4 regions of the Streptomyces sp. NPDC052023 genome follow, and region 3 is predicted to be linked to each of the others. Evidence: riboswitches for the same ligand, from Rfam matches in the RefSeq annotation. Region 3 holds a riboswitch; each other region holds the start of a gene.
What was found. Region 3 has a riboswitch for cyclic di-AMP ahead of ACIHCM_RS04110 (M23 family metallopeptidase). Riboswitches for the same ligand answer to the same signal wherever they lie in the genome.

Region 1 (5,624 bases), on a different contig from region 3:
AGTCGACGTAGTCCGCGACCTCGAACGGAAGGTGCAGGGTCACCGAGGACAAGGGGTGCATCAGCGGGGCGAGGGACTCGCGGTGTGACGGCACGGTGACCCAGGCGGTGAGCGCGCGACGGACGTCCGACCAGGCCGTGCGGCCGGCGGCGAGCAGCGGGTTGAGGGTCGGGCGGGCCAGCAGCTCCGCGTACGGGGAGCCGAGCGCCAGGGCGGCCGCGCCGGCGTCGAGGACGTGGTCGCCGAGGCGGACACCCACCGTCCGCTCGGCGGACCCGGCGGGTGAGAACACGCCGTACGGAAGGTTGTGCGGACCGAAGGGGTCACCCTCGGGGACATCGAAGGGGGGCATGGGGTGCTGCCTCACTTTCGTACGCGCGGTCCATGCGGTCGCTGATCACGTTACGGCTGCGGCACCCGTCTTGGGCAGTGTGTGAAACGCGTTGAAGGCACTGAATGTCCTGAATAGCTCCTTGTGCCTTCGCGTCGCCGCATGTCCCACCGACCCGTCACAATGACCGCCCCCGATCCGTCAGCGCAGTGAAAGCAAGCATCGCACCGGCCACTGACAACAGCGGGCGGCACCCTGCGGGCACGGACGGCGAACCCGGCGCAGGTCCTCCCCGGCGCCACGTGAGGGTGAAAAGCAGACGGTGTGAAGGTAGTTGGGAATGAACGGTGCGGGTCCGCTGTCCGTATTCTCGGATCATGGCCGCACCCATCGCATATGCCGCGCGCACTGAGTACGCGCGCACCGACTACGCCCTCATCGCCACCGACCTGGACGGAACGCTGCTCCGTGGCGACGACACGGTCTCCGACCGTGTCCTCGCCGCGCTCGCGCGGGTCTCGGCGGCCGGAGCCCGGCATCTGGTGGTGACCGGCAGGCCGGCGCCGAGGGTGCGGCCGCTGCTGGAACTCCTGGGCGGCGGGGGGCTCGCGGTGTGCGGGCAGGGCGCGCAGTTGTACGACGCCGGCGCGGATCGGCTGCTGTGGTCCGTGACGCTGGACCGGGAACTCGCGGAGACCGCGCTCGGCAAGATCGAGGCCGAGGTCGGACAGGTGTACGCGGCCGTCGACCAGGACGGCGTCGACGGGCTCACCTTGATCGAGCCGGGGTATCTCATGCCGCACCCCACGCTGCCGGCGGTGCGGATCGATCGCCGCGACGACCTGTGGTGCGCGCCGATCAGCAAGGTGCTGCTGCGTCATCCGACCCTGTCCGACGACGAGTTGGCGGCGGTGGCCCGCGCGGTGGTCGGTTCGCTCGCGACCGTCACCATGTCGGGACCGGGAACGGTCGAGCTCCAGCCGTGCGGCATCACCAAGGCGACGGGACTTGCGCTGGCGGTCCGGCACCTGGGCCTCGGCCCGGAACGGACCATCGCCTTCGGGGACATGCCCAACGACATCCCCATGTTCGACTGGGCGGCGCACGGCGTCGCCATGGCCAACGCCCACCCCGAGCTCAAGGCGGTGGCTGACGAGATCACCCTGTCGAACGAGGACGACGGCGTCGCCGTCGTCCTCGAACGGCTGCTGGCCGAGGCTCAGTACGGGCCGAAGACGTTGTCGATGGAGCCGTAGCGGTCGGCCGCGTAGTTGCAGGCGGCGGTGATGTTGGCGACCGGGTCGTACGGGTCGTACGCCGTGCCGGGCACGTGGTAGGCCGCGAAGGTCGGGTCGATGACCTGGAGCAGACCCTTGGACGGGGTGCCCTTGGCGGCGTTGGAGTCCCAGTTGTTGATGGCGTTCGGGTTGCCGGACGACTCACGCATGATGTTGCGGTGGATGCCGTCGTACGAGCCCGGGATCCCCTGCTGCGCCATGATGTCGAGCGACTGGCGGATCCAGCCGTCCAGGTTGTTCGGGTACGTCGTGACCGAGGTGACGGCCGCGGGCGTGGCGGCGGACGCGGTGGTGGCGCCGACGAGCGGCAGGGCGAGCAGGGCGGCGCCGGTACCGGCGACGGCGAGCCTGCGGGCGATGCGGGCGGTGCGGCTGTGCTGACCGTTTGCAGTCATGGGGACTGTCCTCTCCGGCGCCTGCGAGGTGAGCTGTCGGGTTCGGGCGGGGAGGTGCCCGGCCGCCTCTTGCGAGTGCGACTTCACCCCGAGCCGTTCCGGTGTGCCGTGCTGTACGGCCTCCGGTCCGGCAATCCACCTGGGTCCCCCGCTCCTGCCGTGCGGTGAGTGAGTCCGTCATGGGTGGCTCGGGCGGCGGCAGGATTCGGCGTTCCGCCCGACTGGCCGGGAACGTATGCGAGAGCACATGTCCGAAACAAGTGGCGATTTCACATATCGCGGGATTTGATCTTCGAATTGCCTGTTTGGCGCCCTTGATCCTTCGCGTCCGGCAACGGTCAACTCGGTTGTGCGCAAAGGCAGGTCGCGGGACCTCTGTAAGGAAATCGTGAAGGCGTCCGAGTGAGCCAAGTCACGCGCGAGCAGAAGAATGGCAAATCGGGCAATAGGCCCAAGTCCTAGTTAACCGGCGGTCCGTGGAATTCGCTCTTCCCAGGTGCGGTGGAAGACCACTTCTGCGCCATCGGTGCAAATCACCTCATTCGAGGTCAAAAAATATTCCGCCGTGCAGGCGATCTCCGACCGTGTGCGGATCGTCGTGTCCCAGGCGAACTCCGGGCGGTGCAGCCGGATCGACCAGTCCGAGCGGGTGCGGGCCGACAGCGGATCGTCCTCACGGACGGTGTACGTCTCCAGCGCGTCCTCGGTGTACTCCAGCCCGTCGGGGTGCATGCGCGTGCCGCCGCAGCGCGGGTCGACCTCCAGCCGCCACTCGCCTTTGGCCACGTCCCGCACGACCAGCCGCTCCGGGCGCGGTTCGTCGAGCGTGGCCGGCTGGGCGACGCCGAGCGGCCCGTACTGCTCCGGTTCGCCGAAGGTGAGCGGTGGGCCCACGGCACGCGCGCGTACCGGCAGTTCGAGGGCGCTGCCGGAGGGGTCCAGGGTGAAGCCGGCTGACGAGTCCGGCTGGGGCCAGATCCAGGGCCAGTACGCACAGGAGACGGCGAGGCGGATGCGGTGGCCGGGTGGGAAGGCGTACCCGATGCCGCTGAGCTCGAAGGTGACGTCCCCGGTGGCCCCTGGGACCCACGGCGTGACCCGGTCACGCCCCTCGCGCGCGGAGAGGTTGATCACGCCCCGTGTCACCAGGGTCGAGGAGCCGTCCGGCGCCACGTCGCACACGCGCGCGACGACCTGCCCGCGCGGCACCTGCGAGGTCAGCCGCAGCCGTACCCGCGGCCGCCCCAGCACCCACGTCTCCTCCGGCACCGCGAAGTCGAAGCTTGCCCCGCGCGCGTCCTCCTCCCGCTGGTCCGGCGGCAGGTCGGCCTCGCCCCCGGACGGGACGAAGCGCCCCGCGTCGACGCCGGTGTGCTGGGGCGACCGGACGAGCACGGGCTCGCCCCGCAGGGCGTACGTGACCGTCGTCACATGGGGTGAGGGCCATGCGGGCTCGCCGACCCAGCGGCCGGGCAGCGTCTCGTACCCGGGGGCCGGGGGATGCGCGTCCATGACGTAGGACCGCAGCAGCGGCTCGGACATCGCGCCGGTGTCCTCGCCCTTCAGCCAGTGGTCCCACCAGCGCAGGGTCTCCTGGAGGAAGCCGATCGCCGTGCCGGGCGGCATGCCGCGGTCGGGGTACTGGTGCGACCAGGGGCCGATGAGGCCGCGGACGCGGTCCGCCGGGAGGCGCTCGACCAGGCGGAGCACGCTGTCGCGGTAGGGGTCGTGCCAGCCGCCCACCGCCAGCACCGCGGCTCCGACGGCGCCGTAGTCCTCGCCGGCGCCGCCCTGCCGCCAGTAGTCGTCGCGTCCTTGGTGGGCGAGCCAGGTGTGGACGAAGGGCTCGACCTCTTCGAGGCGCCGCAGCCACATCTCCCGCCAGGCATCGCCGACATGGTGCGGGTCGGGCGGGCGGCAGGCGAAGGCGAGCATGGCCGCCGCCCACGCGTGCATGCCGGCGGCGAGGACGGAACCTCCCATGTAGTGCACGTCGTTGTCGTAACGGTCGTCCGCGGAGCAGACCGCGACGATCGCCTTGAGCGGCTCGGGCGCGAGGGCCGCGATCCGGAGGGAGTTGAAGCCGCCCCAGGAGATGCCGAACATCCCGACCTTGCCGTCGCACCAGGGTTGCGCGGCCAGCCAGTTCACCACCTCGACCCCGTCGGCCAGTTCGGTCGCGGAAAACGCGTCCGTCGGGACATCCTCGCTGTTGCCGTGCCCGCGCACGTCGACGCGGACGGAGGCGTAGCCGTGGCCGGCGTACCAGGGGTGGCGCTGATGGTCGCGGGGCGCGGTCCAGTCGGTCAGGCGGTACGGGAGGTACTCCAGGAGCGCCGGTACGGGCTCGCCGGTGATCGGGCGCCACACGCGCGCGTACAACCGGGTTCCGTCGGGCAGCGGGATACGGAGGTCCTGATGAGTCGTCTCGTAGGGGAAGGACGTACGGATGCGCATGAGCGTGACCCCAGGGATGGCTTCAGTGGACCGGGAGCGTCGTGCGGCGCGGCCGGGGTCCTGCGACCGGCTCCGCCAGGCCGGGGGCGACGGTGATCGCGCCGTCGGTGCCGGACCGGGCGGGGCGGAAGGAGTGGGCCATCAGGAGGAAGGGCAGGCCGCCGAGGGCCACGCCCGTCGCGATCGACACCAGCGTGCGCAGGCCGACGATGAGGCCCCCGGGCAGCGCGTGTGCTGCCGCGAACGGCACCGCGAGAGCGGCGGCGGGAGCCGGCCCTGTGGTGACCAGGCGGACGGCGCGGCGTATCGCCCGCGACGGAAGCGCGAACTCCGTCGCGCGTTTACGCCCGGCCAGGTGACGGCGGCAGGTGACGTACTGGACGAGGCCGAACGTCATGCCGATCGCGGGAGCCGAGAGGCCCCGGTACCGGCCCCGGTGCCGGCCCGTGACCACCGGGCCCGCGACGGCGCCGATGCTGGTGGCCCAGCGGAGGGGGAAGCCGGTCACGGTGGCCACGTGGGGCGTGAGGAGCCCGGTGCTCGCGCCGACCAGGCCGAGGCCCGCCCAGGTCACGGCCGCGGCGGGGACGGCCGTGGCGTAGAGCCCAAAGGCGATCAGGACGGCGCCCCAGGGCACGGCGCGGTGGAGGCCGGGGAAGGCGCGGCCGTCGCCGGACGGCGGCAGGCTCTCAGGTCCGGTGGCGACGGCGGTGCGGGGCAAGGGTCACCTCTTCCGGCTAAGTCGATAAATATCTGCTCATATCAACTGATCAAAAACATACCCGCCGTGATCCGATACCGCCTGAGGTGTAACGGTGGGCGGCCTCGGTGATCGAAACGTGACCGGATACGCTGACTTGAGTGAAGGCAGCGACCTATCGACATTCCGCGTAATCGCCAGTAGACACCAGCAGACAGGAGACCCCTCGTGACCGTCGTCGGGCCGTTCGGGCTGAGCGTGCGGGACCAGGCTCTGGAAGCCGATGTCCAGGCCGGATTGGCGGCTGTCGAGGAAGGGTTGCTCGAAGCCACCAAGAGCGAGGTCCCGTTCATCACGGAGGCCGCGCAGCATCTGGTGCGCGCCGGCGGGAAGCGGTTCCGGCCGCTGCTCGTGATGCTCGCCGCCCGGTTCGGCGACCCGTA
Region 2 (5,624 bases), on a different contig from region 3:
TCACGCCTGCGCAGGAAACGTGACGCACTTTCAACTATGTGATCTTCACGTGATCTGTGCGGCATTAACTTGTGACAAGTGATCGTCTGCCTATACGTTCACCCATCAGCGCGGCCCCCCTGTTTCACCTGCCGCGCAGATCCCCGCTGTCGCGCGAAAGGTCCCCGCATGCTCTCCGGGAACGGTCGTCACCGTCGCCCCCGCCAGGCACCCGCTCTTGTCGTCGCGGCCGGAGTGACCGGCTCCGCCATCGCCATCCCGCTCCTCGGCGCCACCGGTGCGAGCGCCGCCGGCGGAACGACATGGGACCGGGTCGCGGAGTGCGAGACCGGTGGCTCCTGGAGCGCCGACACGGGCAACGGCTACTACGGCGGGCTGCAACTCTCCCAGCAGGACTGGGAGAAGTACGGCGGCCTCATGTACGCCGCGAGCGCGGACCGGGCCAGTCGTTCGCAGCAGATCGCCGTCGCCGAGAAGGTCCTCGCGGACCAGGGCGTGGGCGCGTGGGCGACCTGCGGGCCGCTGGTGGGGCTCGATGTGGACACCGAGTCGGCCGCGGTCGACACGGGGGTGGCCGGTGACGCCTCCAGTACGCCGTCGCATACGAGATCCAGCGATTCGGGAAGTCTGTCCAACTCGCTCGGCTTGTCCCACTCGTCCGGCCGTAGCCATGCCGACGGCTCCAGCGGTTCCGGCGGCTCCAGCGACGCCGATGAGTCGCATGGTTCCGGTGCGCCCACGGATTCCGCGAAGCCATCGAGTCCGGCAAACCCAACGAATTCCCCGGACTCCACTGAATCCGGCGAATCCGGCCAATCCCGCCCGTCCGACGGTTCCACCTCCCAGGAGGCCGGCGGATCCACCTCTCCCGATTCCAGTGGATCCCCCAGCTCCAGCGAATCCCCTGAATCGGGCGAATCCCCCTCAAGTTCCCCGTCTTCCGACGTGCCTTCGGGCATGCCGAGCACCTCGAACCTCACCGACACCGGAGCCCTCGGCACCGGCAAGCACCGAGGGGGCAGCGCGGACGAGGGTGACGGCAGGTCCGGAGAGTCCGCCGGGCGGCATGCCTCGCGCGGAGCCGCCGGCACCCGCGCGGCCGTCGACGGTTCATACACGGTCCGGGACGGCGACAGCCTCTGGAGCATCGCCGACTCCCTTGACGTGCAAGGCGGATGGGCCGCGCTGTACGCCGGGAACAAGAACGCCCTCGGTGCCGACCCCGACCACATCGTCCCCGGTCAGGAGCTCGACATCCGGGCGGAGTAGGCCGGCGAGCAGGCCCGGAAACGGCCTGCGGGCGGCGGGAGTTCACGTCACACTTCGAGCTGAATGTCCGTTTTGGCGAAAGTGTGGGATGAGTCTCAGAAGCCCTGATCGTCTTTGAAATTCCGTCGATCGCCTGTCTACGGTCATGACCGCTCGTCAACACGAGCCCCGGTTGCCGCAACGCCGAATCCTGCCAGCGGCCGGCCGGGAACAGTCGTCGCGTCAAGCGCCGTAGGCAGGAGCGGGGGACCCAAGGTAGGTGCCGGGCCCGGCAGTTGAGGAGACTCAGCGCCGGAACCGGCTTGGGGTGAAGCCACGCCTCCCAGGGAGGTGTGGCCGGGCAACTCAACCGGCCCGAACCCGACAGCTCACCTCGCAGGCGTCGGTGAGGGGATCAACCATGCTGTTTTCCAGCAAGGGCAAGCACCGTCGTCCGTCCAAGGCCGTTCGCGCCATCGCCGCGGTCGGCGTCACCGGTGCCGCCGCCGTCGCCGCGCCGCTGATGGCCGCCGGCAGCGCCTCCGCCGCCACGGCCTCCGAGTGGGACACCGTCGCCCAGTGCGAGTCCGGTGGCAACTGGTCCATCAACACCGGCAACGGTTACTACGGCGGTCTGCAGTTCTCCGCCTCGACCTGGGCCGCGTACGGCGGCACGCAGTTCGCCTCCACGGCCGACCAGGCCTCCAAGGAGCAGCAGATCCAGATCGCCGAGAAGGTGCTCGCGGGCCAGGGCAAGGGTGCCTGGCCGGTCTGCGGCACGGGCCTGTCGAACGCCGCGTACACCGGCGGTGGCTCCACCGACAGCGGCTCCGCCGCGAACGAGTCGCAGAGCACCGACACCAGCACGCGGGCGACCGAGGAGCAGCCGGCTTCGCGTTCCGAGGAGCGTCCGGCCGCGAAGGAGACGGTCACCACGCCGACCGGCGACAAGGTGAAGAAGGGCGACGGCGAGTACAAGGTCGCCGAGGGTGACACCCTCAGCACCATCGCCGCCGAGCACGACGTCAAGGGTGGCTGGGAGAAGCTGTTCCAGCTGAACAAGGACATCGTCGAGGACGCCGACCTCATCTTCCCGGGTCAGCAGCTGCACCTGAAGTAGGACGGCGTACGCCGCCGGCCCGCCGGAGGCCCCAGAGGCTCCCGTGAGGGTCACCCCCCGTCCCCACGGGCTCCCCGCCCTGGTGCGTGTTCCCCCGTACGCACCGGGGCGGGGCTTTTTTACGCCCCGCATCGGTGCGCCGCTATCGGGATCGTCGGTCAGCCGCCCCCCTGTCTCAGCCGTGCGCCGCCCCAGGCGCCCCCTCGCCCTGCATGCCGGCCGCGCGCCGCGCCGATGCCACCCGCAAGGACACGCGCTCGCCTGGGGTCCCGGCCCTTCATCGCCCGTGCACCGCGCCGATGCCGCCCACCGGACATCCACCTGCCCCGCGGTCTCGGCCATCCGGCGTCCCCCGGGTCGCCGTCCGCCGGCCCCCCGCCCCCTCACCCCCCGCTTCCCACCCCGTGCGCCCCCGTCTTTGTTTCGTTCGGAAACAATTTACTCTCGGTTCCGTCCACGAGATGGGCGACCGGCTGGCCGATCGCACGGAGGCGGTTAGGCTCGTCTCGCAGAGCCGCTGCGGTCCTGCTAAACCGCGTCACATCCACGAAGGAGATGCTCGTGCCGTCCATCGACGTCGTCGTAGCCCGGGAAATCCTGGACTCCCGAGGCAACCCCACGGTCGAGGTCGAGGTCGGCCTCGACGACGGCAGCACGGGTCGTGCCGCCGTTCCGTCCGGCGCTTCCACCGGCGCCTTCGAGGCCATCGAGCTCCGCGACGGCGACCCCAACCGCTACCTCGGCAAGGGCGTCGAGAAGGCCGTCCTCGCCGTCATCGAGCAGATCGGCCCGGAGCTGGTCGGTTACGACGCCACCGAGCAGCGCCTGATCGACCAGGCGATGTTCGACCTGGACGCCACCGACAACAAGGGCTCCCTCGGCGCCAACGCCATCCTCGGCGTCTCGCTCGCCGTGGCGCACGCCGCCTCCGAGGCCAGCGACCTGCCGCTGTTCCGCTACCTGGGCGGCCCCAACGCGCACCTGCTGCCGGTGCCGATGATGAACATCCTGAACGGCGGCTCGCACGCCGACTCCAACGTGGACATCCAGGAGTTCATGATCGCCCCGATCGGCGCGGAGTCCTTCTCCGAGGCCCTGCGCTGGGGCGCCGAGGTCTACCACACCCTCAAGAAGGTGCTGAAGGGCAAGGGCCTGGCCACCGGCCTCGGCGACGAGGGCGGCTTCGCCCCGAACCTCGGCTCCAACCGCGAGGCCCTCGACCTCATCCTGGAGGCGATCAAGGAAGCCGGCTACACGCCCGGCGAGCAGATCGCCCTGGCCCTCGACGTGGCCGCGTCCGAGTTCTACAAGGACGGCGTCTACACCTTCGAGGGCAAGGACCGCTCGGCCGCCGAGATGACCGAGTACTACGCGGAGCTCGTCGACGCGTACCCGCTCGTCTCCATCGAGGACCCGCTGTTCGAGGACGACTGGGAGGGCTGGAAGACCATCACCGACAAGCTCGGTGACAAGGTCCAGCTCGTCGGCGACGACCTGTTCGTCACCAACCCGGAGCGCCTGGCCCGCGGCATCGAGGACGGCGCCGCCAACGCCCTGCTGGTCAAGGTCAACCAGATCGGCTCGCTCACCGAGACCCTGGACGCCGTCGAGCTGGCCCAGCGCAGCGGCTTCAAGTGCATGATGTCCCACCGCTCCGGCGAGACCGAGGACGTCACCATCGCCGACCTCGCCGTCGCCACCAACTGCGGCCAGATCAAGACCGGCGCCCCGGCCCGTTCCGAGCGCGTCGCCAAGTACAACCAGCTGCTGCGTATCGAGGAGATCCTCGACGACGCCGCGGTGTACGCCGGCCGCAGCGCCTTCCCGCGCTTCAAGGGCTGAGCGACGCCCTCGTAGGAAGCGTCGTACGTACGTCCCCGCACCCGGTCCCGTACCGTGTGCGGGGACGTACGCGCGTGTGCACCACGCAGGCATGGGGAGGCGAGAGCCGAAATGGCCGTGAAGGAACGCGACCGTTTCTCCACCGCGACCAGGCTCAGGCTGCTCGGCGAGCAGACCGCGGCCCGTGTCTACCGCTCCCAGACCCGCCGCCAGGCCCGCCGTTCCCGGCTCACCGGCCGCGCGGCCCTGCTCGCCCTCGTCGTCTGTTCCCTGGTCGTCGCGCTCGCCTACCCGATAAGGCAGTACGTCGCCCAGCGCGCCGAGATCGCCGATCTGCGGCGGCAGAAGCAGCAGGCCGAGGCGCGGGTCGAGGAACTGCGCGACCTCAAGGCACGCTGGCAGGACGACGCCTACGCGGAGCAGCAGATCCGGCAGCGGCTGCACTACGTGATGCCGGGCGAGACCGGCTACATCGTGATCGACCCGGACGAGGCCAGGCAGTCCCGCTCCGACCAGGGCACGGCCGACCGCCCCTGGTACGCGAACGTATGGGACGGGGTCGACAAGTCCGACGCCGCCCACCACTGAGCCGGTCGCCTCCGGCCGGTGAACGTAACAGAGAGACAGGTATGGAAACGCCCCCGCCGCCCACCCCGCGCACCGAGCCCACCGACGCCGACGTCGAGGCCTTCAAGCAGCAGCTCGGGCGGCCGCCGCGCGGACTGCGCGCGATCGCGCACCGGTGCCCGTGCGGGCAGCCGGACGTCGTGGAGACGGCCCCCCGGCTGCCCGACGGCACGCCCTTCCCGACGCTGTACTACCTGACGTGCCCGCGGGCCTCGTCGGCCATCGGCACGCTGGAGGCCGAGGGCGTGATGAAGGAGATGACCGCCCGGCTGGAGACCGACCCGGAGCTCGCCGCCACGTATCGCGCCGCCCATGAGGACTACATCCGGCGCCGGGACGAGATCGAGGAGCTGCAGAACTTCCCCAGCGCGGGCGGCATGCCGGACCGGGTGAAGTGCCTGCACGTGCTCGTCGCGCACAGCCTGGCCGCCGGGCCGGGCGTCAACCCGCTCGGTGACGAGGCCCTGGCGATGCTGCCGGAGTGGTGGCGCAAGGGCGCGTGCGTGACCGCGGCGAACGAGGCAGACAAGGCGAACGAGGAGGACGGCAAGTGACCCGCGTGGTCGCCGTCGACTGCGGTACGAACTCCATCCGGCTCCTCGTCGCCGACGCGGACCCGGCGACCGGCGAACTGGTCGATCTGGACCGCCGGATGACCATCGTGCGGCTCGGCCAGGGCGTCGACCGCACCGGGCGGCTCGCCCCCGAGGCGCTGGAGCGGACGTTCGCGGCCTGCCGTGAGTATGCCGCGGTCATCAAGGAGCACGGCGCCGAGCGGGTCCGCTTC
Region 3 (5,624 bases):
GTCGGCGACCCCTCCGCGCCCCGCCTCTTCGGCCCGGGCCGCTACCAGTCCGGACGCCTGCGCCTGGTCGAGACCCGGCGGATCGAGGACGTGGTTCTCATGCGCTACGAGCCCACCGCCCCCGGCACCGGCACCCTCGCCGCGTCCGCCGACCGCCGCTGGCTGGCCCTCGCCTGCGAGCTGGCGGCCCTGTGCCCGCCTTCGGAGACGGCCTTCAGCGTCGGCGCGGTGGTCGTGGCGGAGGACGGTACGGAGCTCGCGCGAGGCCACTCCCGGGAGGGCGGCGATCCGGTCGTCCACGCGGAGGAGGCGGCGCTCGCCAAGATCGACGCGACCGACCCCCGGCTGCCCGGCGCCACGGTGTACACGAGCCTGGAGCCCTGCACCCACCGCGCCTCCCGGCCCCGGCCCTGCGCGCGCCTGATCCTCGACGCCGGGGTGGGGCGCGTGGTGACGGCCTGGCGTGAGCCGGACACGTTCGTGGCGGGCGCCGACGGGAGCGGGGTACTGGCGGCGGCCGGGGTGGACGTGGTGGTGGTTCCGGAGTACGCGACGGCGGCCAGGGAACCCAACCGGCACCTGGCCGTGTGAGGGACCTCCAGGTCCTGGTCGGCGCGGGCCTGCGGAAACCGTGGCGCGGAGCGTCCCGCGCATGGCGTACACTGGTGTCATACCGACGCGGGGTGGAGCAGCTCGGTAGCTCGCTGGGCTCATAACCCAGAGGTCGCAGGTTCAAATCCTGTCCCCGCTACTGAAGGCCCGGGGCCGGAATCCAGATCATGGATTCCGGCCCCGAGTCGTTTCCCGGCGCCGGTTCCTCCGTCATCCGGTCGGCCCGTCCGGCTGGTCTCCCGCGCCCGCTCCAGGAACTCTGGACAGGTGCGACGACCTGCGTAACAGGAGACGACAGTGCGGCCTGCGGAGGCAGAGGGAGAGCGGCCGTACGCCAGATCCGGCGACCGCGTCCCCGGTGACCCGGCCCCCGACGCCGCCCCCGGCCCCGGCGGCCCCGCGTCACTCGCCGGCCCGGTGCCACCCGCGCCGCCCCCCGAGGAACGCCCGATCTCCTCTGCCCGCACCTTCGTCCGCTTGCTCCCCGCCCTGCTCCTCGTCATCGGTGGCTGCTACGACTACCTGACCCCCAGCGGCTTCACCGGCGCCCCCCTGTTCACCGCCGCCCCACTCATCGCCGCCCCCCTCCTGTCCTGCCGGGCCACGGTCCTCACCGGCGTCGCGGCCCTCCTGGTGGTCGTGGCCATGGACATCCGGTTCGGCGAGGCCCTGAAGGTCGAGTCGCTCACCGAGGCGGTCACCGTGGCGACGGTCGCCGTTCTCGCCGTGCTGATCAACCGGCTCGTCCGGCGCAGCCATGCCCGCCTCGACTCGGCCTGGGAGATCGCGGAGGCCGCCCAGCTGGCGGTGCTGCCGGAGCCGATGGAGCGGATCGGCGGGTTCGAGATCGCCGCGCGCTACGAGGCCGCCCAGGCGGACGCCTTCATCGGCGGCGACCTCTACGCGGTGCAGGACAGCCGCTACGGCGTACGGCTGGTGGTCGGGGACGTGCGCGGCAAGGGTATGGGGGCGGTGGCGGCGGTCGCGGTGGTCATCGGGGCGTTCCGGGAGGCCGCCGAGCACGAGGCGACGCTGGCGGCGGTCGCGCAGCGGCTGGAGCGGGCACTGACGCGCGAGGCCTCACGGCGGGACGGCGTCGACGCCTTCGAGGGGTTCACCACCGCCGTACTCGCCGAGCTTCCGCACGACGACGGCGTCGTACGGATCCTCAACCGCGGCCATCCGCCGCCGCTGATGCTGTACGCCGACGGCACGGTGAGCGCGCTGCCCGCCCAGGAACCGGCGCTGCCGCTCGGCATGGGCGAGCTGGGCACGTGGGCGGACCGGGCGCAGGAGACGCCGTTCCCGGTAGGGGCGACGCTGTTGCTGTACACCGACGGCCTGTCCGAGGCCCGTGACGCGTGGGGCGCGTTCTACGACCCGGTGGCCGGGCTGGCCGGCCGGACCTTCTGTGGCCCCGGGGAGCTGCTGTGCGCGGTCGCCGACGAGGTCCGCCGGCACAGCGGGGGCGGCACCACCGACGACATGGCACTGCTCGCGGTACGGCGCCCGCACGGCGACTGTCACCGCGGGTGATCGAACGGAAGCCCTCCGCATAACAACTGACATGCAGTCAGATGTGGAGATGACTCTGAATGACGGTCAACTCGCCCGATTTTCGCCGTTCATGGACCTGTACGTCCTGGCAGAAAACGTTAAAGATCAAGTGGAACAGCTTGGAAATCAGGCCCCGGTTCTATTAACGTCCGATAACGCAGCGCGGTCGTCCCAGCCGTCACAAGAGGCGGCTCCGTGCGCACGCGCCGAATCCCGCGCGGGGCCCTCACCGGCCCACAGGGAACCGGGGAACCATCATCTTGGGGTGAATCGGGCGTATGCCGCCGTGGAAGCACGGCTGGTTTACGCGCGTAGGAGACCTTCCTGCTCCGAACCCGTCAGCTAACCCGGTAGGCGAGAAGGAAGGAAAGGAGTACGCCCACGTGGCGTCCAACCGGCCTGCCCCACAGGCCCCGTTCGTGCCGGATCAGCGCACCGCCGACGGCACCGAGACGTTCGTCTACGGCGCACAGCGCACCGACGAGGGCCCGTGGGAGGAGTGGAATCCCACTGCGGAGACCATCCGCCCCGTACGCGGCCGGCATCGCGTCAGCAAGCAGCGCGGCGGCGGGCTCGCCCGCAGCTCCACCGTTCTCGGCGTCGGCGTCATCGCCGCGGTCGGCGCGGGCGGCATGGCGAGCGCCAACACCGGCAAGCCGCCGGTGTCGATCTCGATGCCCGACCTGCCCAACGTCGGCTCGCTGATATCCGACGACTCCGACTCCGACTCCGCCGACACCTCGACCGCGAGCGCGCCGCTCAGCAGCCTCGGTACGGCCACCGCGGCCACCGCGGAGGGCACCACCGGCGCCGGTGAGACGCTGCGCGCCCGCATCATCGCGCAGGCCGAGCAGCAGCAGGAGCAGGTCGAGAGCAAGGCCGCCGCCGAGGCCGTGGCCGCCGCCGAGAAGGCCGCCGCCGAGGCAGCGGCCAAGGCGGAGAAGGAGGCCAAGGAGAAGGCCGCCGCCGCGAAGGCGAAGGCCGAGGAGGAGGCCCGGCAGAAGGCCGAGGCCGAGCGGCTCGCCGCGCTGGCCAAGCAGTTCACGCTGCCGACCTCCTCGTACACCCTCACCTCCACCTTCGGCCAGGCCGGCGCCCTGTGGTCGTCCGGCTACCACACCGGCCTCGACTTCGCCGCGCCGACCGGCACGCCCCTCAAGGCCGTCCACAGCGGCACCATCACCGAGGCCGGCTGGAACGGCTCGTACGGCTACAAGACCGTGCTGACCCTCGACGACGGCACCGAGATCTGGTACGCCCACCAGTCGTCGATCGGCGTCAGCGTCGGGCAGAAGGTCACCACGGGCGAGGTGATCGGCCGCGTGGGCGCCACCGGCAACGTGACCGGGGCCCACCTGCACATGGAGGTGCACACCGGCGACTCCGGTGGCATCGACCCGCTGGCCTGGCTGCGGAGCAAGGGCCTCAACCCCTGAGGGCCTCCTCCTGACGCGCTTTTCACGAACCCCGGCGGTCCTGACGGCAACCCCCCGACGTCAGGGCTGCCGGTTTCGGCTGTCCGGGGGCCGGGGGGCGTCCTACGACCGGTAGGGGTTGTACGCCGGGTAGGGCGCCGCGGGCCCGTGCGCAGGCGCCCAGCCGTACACCGGCGGCATCAGCACCGGCATCGGCGGGGCGGTCGTCCGGGCCGCGTACTCCAGGGCCGGGCGGGCGATCTCCCGGCGGCTCCACAGCTCCTGGAGCAGCTCACGTTCCCGTACGACGAAGTCGGTGCGGGCCCGGCCCCGGCGGCCCCGGTGCCGGAGGAAGGCCAGGGACGTGGCGTACGCCTCGTACTGTGAGACCGCCCGGGCGGCCGGTCTGCCGAGGTGGTGGCCCGCGTACTCGCGGGCAAGCCGGCGGGCCCGCATCGAGCCGAGGGCGAAGGGCTCGGACGGCGAGATCCAGCCGGCCACGACGTAGGCCGGGAGCTCCTCGCGGACGGTCCGCAGCTCCCGCTGCCGCGTCCAGATCACCAGCCAGGTCAGCAGCCCGAACGCGGGGACCATGAAGCCGCCGTACACCGCGAGGAACCCGTAGTCACCGAAGGTCGCAGAGCCGTTCCAGAAGGCGTGCATCCCCATCGCGAGCAACAGCCCCGTCGGCGGGAGCAGCACGCGGCGCAGCCGCTGGCGCTCCGCGGCGAGCGCGGCGATGCCGAAGCCGATGCCGGTGAACACGGTGAACAGGGGGTGCGCGAACGGCGACATGATGACCCGCACGAAGAACGTCGCGGCGGTCACGGAGGCGATCCCGCTGTGGCCGGCCAGCTGGTCGGTGCCGAACGCGGTGCCGAGGTAGAGGATGTTCTCGGTGAAGGCGAAGCCGGTGGCGGTCACCCCGGCTATGACGACGCCGTCGAGGATTCCGGTGAAGTCGCGGCGCCGGAAGAGGAAGAGCAGCAGGATCGCGGCCGCCTTCGCGGACTCCTCGACGATCGGGGCTATGACCGTGGCACCCCAGGTGTCGGCGCTGGCCGGGTCCGCGGTCGCTATCCATCTGGTCGCGAAGCTGTTCGCGATGATGGCGATCAGCGCGGCCGCGCAGGCGCCCCAGGAGAAGGCGAACATCAGGTTCCGCCAGGGGCCGGGTTCGACCCGGTCCAGCCAGCGGAAGACGGCTATGAGCAGCGGCACGGGCAGGACCGCGAGGCCGAGCCCCACCAGGAAGCCCTGGGTGCCGGTCTGCTCCCGGACCAGGGCCAGGATCACCAGGCCGGACAGCGCGAGCAGCGTGATCAGCGCGCCGTACCGCACCCACCGCCGGTGCCACCAGTGCGCGTGCCGCAGGGGGCCGCCGAGGGGGATGCCGGGATGCGTCGGGTACGGGGGACTGGTCGCCACGGCATTGACCCTAACGAGGGGAGATTCGAACGAGGGAACGTTTTACGGCTGACCTTCGTGCGCCACGCGACGGAAGAGCAGGTCGTTCACCACGTGTCCTTTCTCCAGCCCCTGCCCCTCGAAACGGGTGCGCGGGCGGAAGCCGGGGCGTGGCGCGAAGCCACCGTCGGGCCGGGTGTTCGCGAAATCGGGGTGCGCGGTGAGCACCTCCAGCATCACCTCGGCGTACGGCTCCCAGTCCGTCGCGCAGTGCAGCAGCGCGCCCGGCTTCAGGCGGGTCGCGGCGAGGGTGAGGAAGGCCGGCTGGATCAGCCGCCGCTTGTGGTGGCGCTTCTTGGGCCAGGGGTCGGGGAAGAAGACGCGCAGCCCGTCGAGCGAGTCGGGGGTGAGCATCTCGCGCAGCAGGATGATGGCGTCGCCGTTGGCCACCCGGATGTTGCTCATGCCGCTCAGGTCGGCGAGGTTGAGCAGATTGCCCTGGCCGGGGGTGTGCACGTCCACGGCGAGGATGTTGGTGTCCGGGTCGGCGGCGGCCATCTGGGCGGTCGCCTCGCCCATGCCGAAGCCGATCTCCAGCACGACGGGGTTGTCGTTGCCGAACAGCTCGGCGAG
Region 4 (5,624 bases), on a different contig from region 3:
CCAGGGGTCCGCCCAGGTGAAGGGCAACGGGCACTTCGAACTGGTCCAGGGCGCGGGAGGCTCCCTGAACGGCACCACCAGCTTCGAGCGCACCAACTACTTCGAGACCATGCCCACCCACCAGCTGGAGCTCGCCCTCTGGCTGGAGGCGGACCGCATGGGCTCGCTGCTCACCGCCCTCGACGAGGAGTCGATGGAGAACCAGCGGGACGTCGTCAAGAACGAGCGCCGCCAGCGCTACGACAACGTCCCCTACGGCACCGCCTTCGAGAGGCTCGCCGCCCTCGCCTACCCGGAGGGCCACCCTTACCACCACACGCCGATCGGCTCGATGGCCGACCTGGACGCGGCGACCCTGGAGGACGCCCGCCAGTTCTTCCGGACGTACTACGCGCCGAACAACGCGGTGCTCTCGGTCGTCGGCGACATCGATCCCGAGCAGACGCTCGAATGGATCAAGAAGTATTTCGGCTCCATCGCCGGCCACGACGGCAAGCCCACCCCCCGTGACGGCTCGCTGCCCGAGGTCATCGGCAGGGAGCTGCGTGAGGTCGTCGAGGAGGAGGTCCCGGCGCGGGCCCTGATGGGCGCCTACCGGCTCCCGCACGACGGCACACGCGCGTGCGACGCGGCCGATGTCGCGCTCACCATCCTCGGCGGCGGCGAGTCGTCCCGCCTGTACAACCGGCTGGTACGACGGGACCGTACCGCCGTCGCGGCCGGGTTCGGCCTGCTGCGGCTGGCCGGAGCGCCCTCCCTGGGGTGGCTGGACGTGAAGACGTCCGGGGACGTCGAGGTGCCGGTCATCGAGGCGGCCATCGACGAGGAGCTCACCCGGTTCGCCGAGGAGGGCCCGACGGCCGAGGAAATGGAACGCGCGCAGGCCCTGTTGGAGCGCGAGTGGCTGGACCGGCTCGGCACGGTCGCCAGCCGCGCCGACGAACTCTGCAGGTACGCGGTGCTGTTCGGCGACCCCAAGCTCGCCTTCACCGCCGTGCGGCGCGTCCTGGAGGTGACGGCCGAGGAGGTCCAGGAGGTCGCCAAGGCACGCCTGCGGCCCGACAACCGCGCGGTACTCGTCTACGAGCCCACGGCCACCGAAGCCGGCGAGACCGACGCAGACGACGACACCGACGCCGCGCCGGCCGCCGCCGGCGACGACACCGAGGAGGCGGCCAAGTGACCGAGCTCGCCACGATGGACTTCCACCCCCAGCCGCAGGCGGGCGAGGCCCGCCCCTGGGCGTTCCCGGCCCCCACGCGCGGGGCGCTGGACAACGGCTTGACGGTGCTGCGCTGCCACCGGCCCGGCCAGCAGGTCGTCGCCGTGGAGGTGCTGCTGGACGCGCCTTTGGAGGCCGAGCCGGCCGGCCTGGACGGCGTCGCCACGATCATGGCGCGGGCCTTCTCCGAGGGCACCGACAAGCACTCCGCCGAGGAGTTCGCGGCCGAGCTGGAGCGCTGCGGCGCCACCCTGGACTCGCACGCGGACCACCCCGGGGTCCGGCTGAGCCTGGAGGTGCCGGTCTCCCGCCTGCCCAAGGCCCTCGGCCTGCTGGCCGACGCCCTCAGGGCTCCCGCGTTCGCCGACAGCGAGGTCGAGCGGCTGGTCCGCAACCGCCTCGACGAGATCCCGCACGAGCTGGCCAACCCGGCCCGGCGGGCCGCCAAGGAGCTCTCCAAGGAGCTGTTCCCGGCGGCCTCGCGCATGTCCCGGCCGCGCCAGGGCACCGAGGAGACGGTCGCGAAGATCGACTCCGCCGCCGTACGCGCCTTCTACGAGCGGCACGTCCGCCCCGCCACGGCCACCGCCGTGGTCGTCGGCGACCTCACGGGCGTGGACCTCGACGCACTGCTCGGCGAGACCCTGGGCGCCTGGAGCGGCTCCCAGGCGCAGCCGCGCCCCGTGCCGCCGGTGACCGCCGACGACACCGGCCGCGTGGTGATCGTGGACCGTCCCGGAGCGGTCCAGACCCAGCTGCTGATCGGCCGGGTCGGTCCCGACCGGCACGACCGCGTATGGGCGGCCCAGGTGCTCGGCACGTACTGCCTGGGCGGCACCCTCACCTCCCGCCTGGACCGCGTCCTGCGCGAGGAGAAGGGCTACACCTACGGGGTGCGCTCGTTCGGCCAGGTACTGCGTTCCGCTCCCGACGGCAGCGGTGCCGCCATGCTCGCCATCAGCGGCTCCGTGGACACGCCGAACACCGGCCCCGCGCTGGAGGACCTCTGGACGGTGCTGCGCACGCTCGCCGCGGACGGCCTCACGGACGCCGAGCGGGACGTCGCCGTGCAGAACCTCGTCGGTGTGGCGCCGCTGAAGTACGAGACCGCCGCGGCCGTTGCGGGGACCCTCGCCGACCAGGTCGAGCAGCACCTGCCCGACGACTACCAGGCGAGGCTGTACCAGCAGCTCGCCGCCACGGGGACCGTCGAGGCCACCGCGGCGGTCGTCAGCGCCTTCCCGGCAGACCGGCTGGTGACGGTCCTCGTCGGTGACGCGGCGCAGATCAAGGAGCCCGTCGAGGCCCTCGGCATCGGTGAAGTCACCGTCGTGGCGGCCGAGTAGAGGCCGCGGAGGGCACGCGCGCGCAGGGGCCCTGGTGACGGATGCGTCACCAGGGCCCCTCTATGTCCGGATTGGGGCGGAGGTTGCCTGTCTGACCTGTGGGATGCGCTACAAACGCCGGATTGCGTTTGGGGATTGAAAGATGTCCCGCTTAGCGTCATCCGGGCTGTCCGTCAGGCAGTGCGCCGCACCCGCGGCACCGGACAGTCATCGCCGAGTCCCCGTACGGCGCGAGCCAGGGGAGCCGGGGACCCAACCATGAAGTCCCTGGGGTGAATCGGACGCCCGCGCGCCCAGCGAGGGAGTCCGTAGGAGACCTTCCTGCTCCGAACCCGTCAGCTAACCCGGTAGGCGAGAGGGAAGGAAAGGACCAGCCACCACATGGCGTTCACGCGCGCCACCGGGAAGCATCGCCGTCCCAGCCGGATGAAGCGCACCACCGCCCGCGCGGCGGGTGTCGCGGCGCTCACCACCACCGGTGTCATCGGCACCCTGGCCGCTCCCGCGCTCGCCGCCGAGCCCGCGGCCGAGCAGACCGGCCTGCTCCCGGTCATCACCATCGGCGACTCGGTCGCCGAGCAGATAGACGCCCAGGCCGCCGCCCAGAAGCAGGCCGCCGCGGAGAAGAAGGCCGAGGCCGCCGCGAAGAAGCGGGCGGAGGAGCGGGCCGAGGAGGCGCGCGAGGCCAAGGAGCGCGCCGCCCGCGAGGCCGAGCGCAAGCGCCTCAACACCTACGTGGCGCCGATCAGCGGCTCCTACGTCTCCACCGGCTACCGGTCCGGCGGCGCGCTGTGGTCCTCCGGCAGCCACACGGGTGTCGACTTCCACGCCGCGAGCGGCACGCCCGTGCACGCGGTCGGCTCCGGCACCGTGGTCGAGGCCGGCTGGGGCGGGGCGTACGGCAATCAAGTCGTGATCAAGATGAACGACGGTACGTACACCCAGTACGGTCACCTGTCGTCCATCGCGGTCTCGGTGGGCCAGACGGTCACCCCGGGGCAGCAGATCGCCCTGTCCGGCGCCACCGGCAACGTCACCGGAGCGCACCTGCACTTCGAGGCCCGCACGACGGCCGAGTACGGCACGGACATCGACCCGGTCGCCTACCTCCGCTCGCACGGCGTCGGCGTCTGACGGCGCATCGCCCCGCTTCCCGCGGCCCCGGCTCCCTGAGCCGGGGCTTTCGGCGTTTCGTGCGCCGGTATGTCCAAAAGATATCCATGGATTCCGGCCCGCCATCGGAAATCCCGGCCCATTGCAATAGAGTCACGGAACACACGTCAGTCGTCGACGTTGCACGGGGATTAAGGCGGAGGTCGGTCATGCGTATTCCGGCGCATTCGGTGTGCACGGCCATCCGGGACGACATCGTCGCGGGTGTCTACGAGCGGGGCGGCCGGCTCACCGAGGAACTCCTCGCCCGCCGCTACGGAGTCTCGCGCGTCCCCGTTCGCGAGGCCCTGCGCACGCTGGAGGCGGAGGGCTTCGTGGTGACCCGGCGGCACGCGGGCGCGTGCGTGGCGGAACCGACGGAGCAGGAGGCCGCCGACCTGCTGGAGATGCGCCTGCTGCTGGAACCGCTCGGTGCCGCGCGGGCCGCGCAGCGGCGCACCGAGGCCCATCTGAAGGTGCTGCGCGGCCTGGTCAGACTGGGCCAGGACCGTGCCAGGCGGGGTGGCAGCGAGGATCTGCGCTCGCTGGGCGGCTGGTTTCACGAGACGCTCGCCCAGGCCTCCGGCAGCCCCGCCCTGATCGCGATGCTGACCCAGCTGCGACACAAGATCGCCTGGATGTACGCCGTGGAGGCGCCTGTCAGCCCCGCGGAGTCCTGGACGGAGCACGGTGCGATCGTGGACGCGGTGGCGCGCGGCGACGGTGAGCGGGCGCGGGCGGTCACGGCGCTGCACGCCGAGCGTGCGACCGGCGCGCACCGGCTCCGCTTCCCCGGAAAAGGTGATCGCGCGGACCGTGTGAGGACTTCGCAACATGCCGTAAACATGTCGGGCCTACGGCATTAACACGAGCACCGTATACAAAGAAGCGAAATCCTGCGGCGGCGCCTTTTTGCTGCCCTTTTCGGCGTTCCCGGAATTATTGACGAGCCGAGTTGCGAAAACGCGGGCGAGCGGGCCGGAATACGGCTGAAGCCGCGCCGCCCGGAAAGGGCGACGCGGCTTCAGGAATGCCGTCAGCGGGTCAGACGGTCTCGGGAAGCTCCTCGAGGCCCTCGGCGACCAGCTTGGCCAGACGGTCGAGCGCGGCGTCCGCGCCCTCGGCGTCGGAAGCCAGGACGATCTCCTCGCCACCCTGGGCGCCCAGCCCCAGGACGGCCAGCATGGAGGCCGCGTTGACGGGGTTGCCGCCCGCCTTGGCGATCGTCACCGGGACGCCTGCGGCCGTGGCGGCTCGGACGAAGATGGAGGCGGGGCGGGCGTGGAGACCCTCGGCCCAGCCGACGTTGACGCGGCGCTCAGCCATGTGATGCTGCCCTTCAGGTGTTCAGGGTTGTCTAGACCAGTTTCCCATATCGTGAAGCATGCCCGGACGGGCCCGTGTCCCGTCCGGGGAGCGAGCCGGACCGCGGCCTCGGTCCGGTCGGCATCCCTCCACAGACTGCCTCGCGCCGATGTCGTACGCGAGCCGTACTCTGGGGCCCATGCAGAGCCCGTCGGACCGGCACGAGTACCCCGCCCACTGGGAGGCCGACGTGGTGCTGCGCGACGGCGGCACCGCGCGCATCCGGCCCATCACCGTCGACGACGCCGAGCGCCTGGTCAGCTTCTACGAGCAGGTCTCGGACGAGTCGAAGTACTACCGCTTCTTCGCGCCCTACCCGCGCCTGTCCGCCAAGGACGTCCACCGCTTCACGCACCACGACTTCGTGGACCGGGTGGGACTCGCGGCCACCATCGGCGGCGAGTTCATTGCCACCGTACGCTACGACCGCATCGGCGCCGACGGCATGCCCGCGTCCGCGCCCGCCGACGAGGCGGAGGTCGCCTTCCTGGTGCAGGACGCCCACCAAGGGCGCGGTGTCGCCTCGACGCTGCTGGAGC

Region 1: another riboswitch for cyclic di-AMP. It lies ahead of ACIHCM_RS30775 (transglycosylase SLT domain-containing protein); the one in region 3 lies ahead of ACIHCM_RS04110 (M23 family metallopeptidase).
Region 2: another riboswitch for cyclic di-AMP. It lies ahead of ACIHCM_RS24850 (transglycosylase family protein); the one in region 3 lies ahead of ACIHCM_RS04110 (M23 family metallopeptidase).
Region 4: another riboswitch for cyclic di-AMP. It lies ahead of ACIHCM_RS27415 (M23 family metallopeptidase); the one in region 3 lies ahead of ACIHCM_RS04110 (M23 family metallopeptidase).

What each region holds. Positions count from the first base shown of each region.
Region 1 is NZ_JBIUBW010000021.1:11,117-16,740, reverse strand. Features, by position in the region: gene fahA (fumarylacetoacetase) at 1-352, opposite strand, end outside; gene ACIHCM_RS30780 (HAD family hydrolase) at 709-1,587, shown strand; gene ACIHCM_RS30775 (transglycosylase SLT domain-containing protein) at 1,551-2,024, opposite strand; cyclic di-AMP (ydaO/yuaA leader) riboswitch at 2,028-2,205, opposite strand; gene ACIHCM_RS30770 (CocE/NonD family hydrolase) at 2,487-4,481, opposite strand; gene ACIHCM_RS30765 (hypothetical protein) at 4,504-5,202, opposite strand; gene ACIHCM_RS30760 (polyprenyl synthetase family protein) at 5,410-5,624, shown strand, end outside.
Region 2 is NZ_JBIUBW010000013.1:106,353-111,976, reverse strand. Features, by position in the region: gene ACIHCM_RS24860 (cytochrome P450) at 1-23, shown strand, start outside; gene ACIHCM_RS24855 (transglycosylase family protein) at 169-1,269, shown strand; cyclic di-AMP (ydaO/yuaA leader) riboswitch at 1,487-1,666, shown strand; gene ACIHCM_RS24850 (transglycosylase family protein) at 1,670-2,368, shown strand; gene eno (phosphopyruvate hydratase) at 2,930-4,210, shown strand; gene ACIHCM_RS24840 (septum formation initiator family protein) at 4,322-4,798, shown strand; gene ACIHCM_RS24835 (DUF501 domain-containing protein) at 4,840-5,391, shown strand; gene ACIHCM_RS24830 (exopolyphosphatase) at 5,388-5,624, shown strand, end outside.
Region 3 is NZ_JBIUBW010000002.1:14,990-20,613, reverse strand. Features, by position in the region: gene ACIHCM_RS04125 (dihydrofolate reductase family protein) at 1-591, shown strand, start outside; tRNA gene ACIHCM_RS04120 (tRNA-Met) at 678-751, shown strand; gene ACIHCM_RS04115 (PP2C family protein-serine/threonine phosphatase) at 910-2,148, shown strand; cyclic di-AMP (ydaO/yuaA leader) riboswitch at 2,364-2,541, shown strand; gene ACIHCM_RS04110 (M23 family metallopeptidase) at 2,553-3,605, shown strand; gene ACIHCM_RS04105 (PrsW family intramembrane metalloprotease) at 3,708-5,012, opposite strand; gene trmB (tRNA (guanosine(46)-N7)-methyltransferase TrmB) at 5,055-5,624, opposite strand, start outside.
Region 4 is NZ_JBIUBW010000016.1:117,487-123,110, forward strand. Features, by position in the region: gene ACIHCM_RS27405 (M16 family metallopeptidase) at 1-1,183, shown strand, start outside; gene ACIHCM_RS27410 (M16 family metallopeptidase) at 1,180-2,568, shown strand; cyclic di-AMP (ydaO/yuaA leader) riboswitch at 2,770-2,937, shown strand; gene ACIHCM_RS27415 (M23 family metallopeptidase) at 2,950-3,702, shown strand; gene ACIHCM_RS27420 (GntR family transcriptional regulator) at 3,891-4,586, shown strand; gene ACIHCM_RS27425 (HPr family phosphocarrier protein) at 4,765-5,046, opposite strand; gene ACIHCM_RS27430 (GNAT family N-acetyltransferase) at 5,225-5,624, shown strand, end outside.